2 regions of the Escherichia albertii genome follow, and region 1 is predicted to be linked to the other one. Evidence: predicted binding sites of a transcription regulator. Region 1 holds the regulator's gene; the other holds the start of a gene.

Region 1 (4,222 bases):
TTCAATGGAAGACTATATCAACTACATCACGCCGCAGTTTTCCCGCACCCATATTAACTTCCAGCGCGTTCCCACTGTCGACACCTCAAATCCGTTCGCGGCAAAAGGTATCCCGTCGCTGGATGAAAGCTTTGTGGTGATCCATTTCCGTAATCTGGAAGGTATTGATTTCCCCTGGCTGCTGGCGATGTTGCAGGGTTCATTCATTTCTCACATCAATACATTAGTAGTGCCAGGCGGCAAAATGGGTCTGGCAATGGAGTTAATTATGCTGCCGCTGGTACAACGCTTGATGGAAGGGAAGAAAATCGAGTAACTCACTTTTGAAGCCGGATAGAATATTATCCGGCTTCATACTTTAATCATGAAATCACGCGTCAACCACTTCATACGAATGGGTAATATTCACTGCTTTTTCCAGCATTAGCGCCACCGAGCAATACTTTTCGGCTGAGAGATCCACCGCACGCGCAACCGCTGCGTCTTTTAAGTCACGACCAGTGACAATAAAATGCAGATTAATGTGCGTAAACAGGCGTGGCGCCTCTTCGCGGCGTTCAGAGGTCAGTTTTACTTCACAATCGACCACATCCTGACGCGCTTTTTGCAGAATAGACACCACATCAATGGCACTACAACCACCTGCCGCCATCAACACCATTTCCATCGGACTGGGGGCTTTATCGCCAGAATTGCCGTCCATTAAAATCTGGTGACCAGAGGCGGATTCGCCCAGAAAAGTTAACCCTTCGACCCACTTCACACGCGCTTGCATAATTGGAACTCCATTGCATCAATTTTCCTGACAGAGTACGCGTACTGACCAAATCGCGCAACGGAAGGCGACCTGGGTCATGCTGAAGCGAGACACCAGGAGACACAAGGCGAAAGCTATGCTAAAACAGTCAGGATGCTACAGTAATACATTGATGTACTGCATGTATACAAAGGACGTCACATTACCGTGCAGTACAGTTGATAGCCCCTTCCCAGGTAGCGGGAAGCATATTTCGGCAATCCAGAGACAGCGGCGTTATCTGGCTCTGGAGAAAGCTTATAACAGAGGATAACCGCGCATGGTGCTTGGCAAACCGCAAACAGACCCGACTCTCGAATGGTTCTTGTCTCATTGCCACATTCATAAGTACCCATCCAAGAGCACGCTTATTCACCAGGGTGAAAAAGCGGAAACGCTGTACTACATCGTTAAAGGCTCTGTGGCAGTGCTGATCAAAGACGAAGAGGGTAAAGAAATGATCCTCTCCTATCTGAATCAGGGTGATTTTATTGGCGAACTGGGCCTGTTTGAAGAAGGCCAGGAGCGTAGCGCATGGGTACGTGCGAAAACAGCCTGTGAAGTGGCTGAAATTTCATACAAAAAATTTCGCCAACTGATTCAGGTAAACCCGGATATTCTGATGCGTCTCTCTGCACAGATGGCGCGTCGTCTGCAAGTCACTTCAGAGAAAGTGGGCAACCTGGCGTTCCTTGACGTTACAGGTCGCATCGCGCAGACGCTGCTGAATCTGGCCAAACAGCCTGATGCCATGACTCACCCGGACGGTATGCAAATCAAAATTACTCGCCAGGAAATCGGTCAGATTGTCGGCTGTTCCCGTGAAACCGTAGGGCGCATCCTGAAGATGCTGGAAGATCAAAATCTGATCTCCGCACACGGTAAAACCATCGTCGTTTACGGCACCCGTTAATCCCGTCGGAGTGGCGCGTTACTGAATAGCGCGCCATTTTGTTTAACCCGATGTGGCGCAGACTGATTTATCATCCCGATATCAACTATGCACTACGCCAAACGCTGGTGCTATGTTTGCCCGTGGCCGTTGGGTTAATGCTTGGTGAGTTAAGATTTGGTCTTCTCTTCTCCCTGGTTCCTGCCTGCTGTAACATCGCGGGGCTTGATACTCCCCACAAACGTTTTTTCAAACGCTTAATCATTGGCGCGTCTCTGTTTGCTACCTGTAGTTTGCTGACGCAACTCTTACTGACAAAAGATGTTCCCCTACCCTTTCTACTGACCGGGTTAACCCTGATGCTTGGCGTCACTGCCGAACTGGGGCCTTTACACGCTAAATTACTCCCCGCATCGCTGCTGGCTGCCATTTTTACCTTAAGTCTGGCAGGATACATGCCAGTCTGGGAACCGTTGCTTATCTACGCATTAGGCACGCTCTGGTACGGGCTGTTCAACTGGTTTTGGTTCTGGCTCTGGCGCGAACAACCGCTACGCGAGTCACTTAGCTTGCTGTACCGTGAACTGGCAGATTATTGCGAAGCCAAATATAGCCTGCTTACCCAGCATACCGATCCTGAAAAAGCATTGCCGCCGCTGCTGGTGCGCCAGCAAAAAGCCGTTGATTTAATTACCCAGTGCTATCAGCAAATGCATATGCTTTCCGCGCAAAATAATACCGATTACAAGCGGATGCTGCGTATTTTCCAGGAAGCGCTGGACTTACAGGAGCATATTTCGGTCAGTTTGCATCAACCTGAAGAGGTGCAAAAGCTGGTCGAGCGTAGCCATGCTGAAGAGGTTATCCGCTGGAATGCGCAAACCGTCGCCACTCGTCTGCGCGTACTGGCTGATGACATTCTTTACCATCGCCTGCCAACACGTTTTACGATGGAAAAGCAAATTGGCGCACTGGAGAAAATTGCCCGCCAGCACCCGGATAACCCCGTAGGGCAGTTCTGTTACTGGCATTTCAGTCGCATTGCCCGCGTGTTGCGTACGCAAAGGCCGCTTTATGCTCGCGACCTGTTGGCCGATAAACAACGCCGGATGCCTTTACTCCCGGCGTTGAAAAGCTATCTCTCATTGAAGTCTCCGGCGTTGCGTAATGCCGGACGACTGAGCGTGATGTTAAGCGTTGCCAGCTTGATGGGAACTGCTTTGCATTTACCGAAATCGTACTGGATCCTGATGACCGTGTTGCTGGTAACGCAAAATGGCTATGGTGCGACTCGCTTGCGGATTGTGAATCGTTCCGTCGGAACTGTCGTTGGGTTAATCATTGCAGGCGTGGCGCTGCACTTCAAAATACCGGAAGGCTACACCCTGACGCTGATGCTACTCACCACGCTCGCCAGCTATCTGATATTGCGCAAAAACTACGGCTGGGCGACGGTCGGTTTTACCATTACCGCCGTGTATACCCTGCAATTGCTGTGGCTGAACGGCGAGCAGTACATCATTCCTCGTCTTATCGATACCATTATTGGTTGTTTGATTGCTTTCGGTGGCACGGTCTGGCTGTGGCCGCAATGGCAGAGCGGCTTATTGCGGAAAAACGCCCATGATGCTTTAGAAACCTATCAGGAAGCGATTCGTCTGATTCTGAGTAAAGATCCACAACCTACACCACTGGCCTGGCAGCGAATGCGGGTGAATCAAGCGCATAACACCCTCTATAACTCATTAAATCAGGCGATGCAGGAACCCGCATTTAACAGCCATTACCTGGCCGATATGAAACTGTGGGTAACGCACAGTCAGTTTATTGTTGAGCATATTAATGCCATGACTACACTGGCGCGGGAACATCGGACATTACCGCCGGAGCTGGCACAAGAATATTTGCAGTCTTGTGAAATTGCCATTCAGCGTTGTCAACAGCGGCTGGAGTATGACGAACCGGGAAGTTCTGGCGATACCAATATTATGGATGCGCCGGAGATGCAGCCGCACGAAGGTGCGGCAGGTACGCTGGAACAGCATTTACAGCGGGTTATTGGTCATCTGAACACCATGCACACCATTTCGTCGATGGCGTGGCGACAGCGACCGCATCACGGGATTTGGTTGAACCGCAAGTTGCGGGATTCGAAGGCGTAATCAATTCATTGCCTGGAGCAAACCGTAGGTCGGATAAGGCGTTCACGCCGCATCCGACACCTTTTGTCTGATGCGACGCAAGCTGCGTCTTATCAGGCCTGGGTCCGTTTTACGCCCCAACCACCTTCGCCATGGCGCGGGCAAAACGTTGCATCCCTTCGTCGATATCAGCGTCTTCCACCACCAGCGACGGTGCAAAGCGCATTACATCGGGGCCGGCATTCAACACCATGACGCCAGCCTCAGCGCCCGCATACAGGAAATCACGCGCCCGACCTTTGTACTGTGGTTTCAGCTCAGCGCCAATCAACAACCCCATACCGCGAATATCGCTAAACACATCGTACTGCTGATCTATCTTCTGCAAATGGT
Region 2 (4,222 bases), 1.6 Mb from region 1:
GATTGTGACATAACGGCAGCCAGACCGATGGCGGCAAGAGCTTTAGTAAATTTGTGCATGGTTATCTCCAGCTTTAGCGTCATTTTGTGTAGGGCAAAAACGAACAACTTTCGTTAATTTAATCGGAAAACAAAGCATTACCTTTTAGCAAAAGATAAGTGACCGTGTTGGCATAGTTTTAGCGGGAAATTAATTCTCCATAGGAGAGCAACATCACATCGCAGAATTACAGTCAGAACGTGCATAAATTCAGCGAGAAAAGACATACAACGCGCGGTAATTGTCGGACAATAAAAAGATGCTTAGCAGATTAATCCATAAGATTAGCCTGGAAATCCTTGTAGCCTGCTGTGTTCGATATTGATGGGCTGTTTTTTACGAAAAGCGTCCAGCATTAATTTTTTGCTATGAAGGTGATTAACTGTTCTATTACTCATGTTAGCCAGACATATCTCCTCGTAACGTAAATCATTTTTACTGTTTATTATCACCGTGCTAACCAAAATAATAACCTGTATATAATGAGAACTATGTCACACTGCAATAAATTTATCGTCAAATATCAAAACATCATCATGATGTTTAACAATGCTGAATTATCAATGAGTTAAAGAAACCACAACATTAAAAATCATTGCTATTCAATTGATTTAACCAATGAAATGTAAAAAAATATAAACCCGATGATTTAGGGATTTTCTTATTGGCATTCAGACGTTATGCTTATTTCAGATCATCGTCAGAATTGACTCCACGATCACATTTCGGACCCGCAGAAAGGAATTATTCTGCAAACAGTAATTATGGTGTTTTGATTTATCTTGCACCTCTCCACTTCTGGATATAAGGATATTAGGTATGGCAACCGCTGGAATGCTTCTCAAACTCAACACGCAAATGAACCTCGAGTTTTATGCATCCAATCTCTACCTCCACCTGAGCAACTGGTGTTCTGAGCAAAGTCTGAATGGCACCGCGACTTTCCTTCGCGCCCAGGCACAAAGTAATGTGACTCAGATGATGCGCATGTTTAATTTTATAAAAAGTGTTGGAGCAACCCCCATCGTGAAGGCCATTGACGTTCCTGGCGAGAAATTAAACTCTTTGGAAGAGTTATTCCAAAAAACGATGGAAGAGTATGAACAGCGTTCAAGCACACTGTCACAATTAGCCGTTGAAGCAAAAGCCTTGAATGATGAGTCTACCGTTGATTTCCTGCGCGATCTGGAAAAAGAACAGCAGTACGACGGTCTGTTGTTGCAAACTATTCTTGATGAAGTCCGTAGCGCTAAACTGGCGGGTATGTGCCCTGTACAGACCGACCAGCATGTACTGAATGTTGTGTCGCATCAACTGCATTGATAATGACCGGCGCTCATGTATTGCGCCGGAACAAAATAAATTTCTGAAGGCCGCTGCTTCATATCACTGAAGCAGCGGTTTTTTAATGGGATTCGCCTTGTGGAGTAAATTTCAGATCAATCAGCGCGATGGCTTTTTGAATAGCCCGCATGGTGACAGGATCAGCAGCGGCAGGATGGTTGGTAAAGTCGATATTCTTTAACTGGCTGGACATTTTTTCGCGAATCTCTACGGGCGCGATAACATCGAGTACGTCGAGAATTTGTTTGATAACCAACTGGCAAGCGACAACATCAGAGACCAGTTCCTGATCGGCATTTAGCGGCTGGGGCATCGTAAACTCCTGATAGCATTTTCAAAACCGTTATAGTAACGGCTTCGCTTCCGCAGTGATAGCCACATCCCACGCTATCAGGATACAAAAAAACCTGCCGGAGCAGGTTTCTTGTTTATCTGAACATATTGCCTGGCGGTACGTCTTTGAACGTCTTGCAATAGTTATCAAACATGCTTTTCAGGATCTTGCTCAGTTTCATTGCGACACTCCGACCATTTGTTATATATCTGTTATTGTCTTCGTGCTTATAATATGACATCCATCACAAAAATCAACCTTAATGTGATGCGAATCACATAAATACCCCTTTTATGTTATAAAAATGATAACCATAAAAACGCAGCAAAAGGTCTGATGATGACAAGAAATAGCACCTGCCTGCCGTCTTTTCCGTCCATTGCAGCTGCGCAGCAACGCGTAAAATGCGTCTTTCTTTTACTCTTCTGGCTGCACCATGAAATCTCTGATTCTGACTCTTTCAGTAATAACACTGACGGGATGTACCATTACTCGTCAGGCTCATGTGGGCAATGTTGATGCGGCAGCGGGCATTGTCCGGCTGGTTTATGATCAGGCATTTTTACAACATGCCCGCTCTGATCGTTATCTGAACCACGGAATCGCCGATCGCGCGTGTCAGCAAGAGGGATATACTCACGCCATCCCCTTTGGTCAGCCAGTGGGAAACTGTAGCGTCTTTGCCGGTTCTTTATGTCTGAATACTGAATTCACTTTGTCATATCGGTGCCAGCATTCCGCCTTCTCTGTCTTTCAATAAAACACTTAATCAGCGAGAGATATTTCGCTGATTAATTCACACATAAATAGTGTTAATGCGTTTTATTCCCATTCGTATTTTTAATAATTGACGCTTATATTTTACCTTTTGCAAATAATAAAATAACAAATTATAGTGGCGGCACAGCAACAAAAATAATCTTTATGGAGCACGACTATCATGCTGAAACCAGAAATGATTGAAAAACTTAATGAGCAGATGAACCTGGAACTGTATTCTTCACTGCTTTATCAGCAAATGAGCGCCTGGTGCAGCTATCACACCTTCGAAGGCGCTGCTGCGTTCCTGCGCCGCCATGCTCAGGAAGAAATGACGCATATGCAGCGCCTGTTTGACTATCTGACCGATACCGGAAACTTACCGCGTATAAATACTGTTGAATCCCCGTTTGCGGAATATTCTTCACTTGATGAATTATTCCAGGAAACCTACAAACACGAGCAGTTAATTACCCAGAAAATTAACGAACTGGCTCATGCAGCCATGACCAATCAGGATTATCCGACATTCAATTTCCTGCAGTGGTATGTCTCTGAACAGCATGAAGAAGAGAAATTGTTCAAGTCTATTATTGATAAATTAAGCCTGGCAGGTAAGAGCGGCGAAGGTCTTTATTTTATCGATAAAGAACTCTCTACCCTCGACACACAAAACTAATCCTCTCCGGCGGCAGAATCTCTGCCGCCGTTTCATATCAGTGACGACAAATCTTACCTGGATCAGTTGAGAATCCATCTCCACTGGGAATAAATTTACCTTTTGCCGCCAGAAACGCCACCAGCTCTCCCGCCGTCATCCCTTCTGCCGAACAGGTATGAAAACGCGCTTGTTCACCAAAACGCGCTTTAATCGCCGCTTCCAGGCTGGCGTGAGTATATTGCTCGCCAGATTCAATCATCATATTTAACACTTCATGACCGTGAATGGATTCCATCGTTCCTCCTCAAAAAAGACATAGCGTAACGGCAGGCGCTCATCAAAGCTTTGCGCCAACGCAGTTCTGAATGCATTTTACTGTACACATTAATTTACACAATATGTAACGCTGATTTGACGAAATATACAGAATGCCTTAACCTGCGCCACAGATATCACTCATAAAGATCGTCAGGACAGAAGAAAGCGTGAAAAACAGAACTCTGGGAAGTGTTTTTATCGTGGCAGGAACCACAATTGGCGCAGGTATGCTGGCAATGCCGTTGGCAGCGGCTGGCGTCGGCTTTAGCGTCACGTTGACATTGTTAATTGGGCTGTGGGCCCTGATGTGTTACACCGCGCTATTACTGCTGGAAGTATATCAACATGTCCCCGCAGACACGGGGTTAGGCACGCTGGCAAAACGCTATCTGGGGCGTTACGGGCAGTGGCTGACTGGCTTCAGTATGATGTTTCTAATGTATGCCCTGACGGCAGCGTACATCAGCGGCGCTGGTGAATTGTTGGCCTCCAGCATCAGCGACTGGACAGGCATTTCCATGACTGCAAGCACTGGCGTGCTGTTGTTCACTTTTGTTGCCGGTGGTGTGGTTTGTGTGGGGACATCGCTGGTCGATTTATTTAATCGTTTTCTGTTCAGCGCCAAAATTATTTTTCTGGTGGTGATGCTGGTATTACTGTTACCGCATATTCATAAAGTGAATTTGTTAACCCTACCGCTGCAACAGGGGCTGGCGCTATCCGCGATCCCGGTCATTTTTACGTCGTTTGGTTTTCACGGCAGCGTG

The links. Region 1 encodes CRP, which controls carbon source genes, mostly activating them, when cyclic AMP is high. Its sites were predicted from a motif close to ATGTGANNNNNNTCACAT; they were not measured.
Region 2: azuC (stress response protein AzuC) is a predicted target of CRP. The motif match lies at 1,980-1,997, and genes of this name have one in related genera.

Annotation. Positions count from the first base shown of each region.
Region 1 covers NZ_CP117568.1:2,489,609-2,493,830, forward strand. The annotation lists gene PS053_RS12175 (phosphoribulokinase) at 1-316, shown strand, start outside; gene PS053_RS12180 (OsmC family protein) at 371-775, opposite strand; gene crp (cAMP-activated global transcriptional regulator CRP) at 1,077-1,709, shown strand; gene PS053_RS12190 (YccS/YhfK family putative transporter) at 1,760-3,850, shown strand; gene argD (bifunctional acetylornithine/succinyldiaminopimelate transaminase) at 3,960-4,222, opposite strand, start outside.
Region 2 covers NZ_CP117568.1:931,205-935,426, forward strand. The annotation lists gene araF (arabinose ABC transporter substrate-binding protein AraF) at 1-59, opposite strand, end outside; gene PS053_RS04535 (non-heme ferritin-like protein) at 859-1,362, shown strand; gene yecJ (DUF2766 family protein YecJ) at 1,445-1,696, opposite strand; gene azuC (stress response protein AzuC) at 1,812-1,898, opposite strand; gene PS053_RS04550 (YecR-like family lipoprotein) at 2,154-2,477, shown strand; gene ftnA (non-heme ferritin) at 2,658-3,155, shown strand; gene PS053_RS04560 (YecH family metal-binding protein) at 3,193-3,432, opposite strand; gene tyrP (tyrosine transporter TyrP) at 3,623-4,222, shown strand, end outside.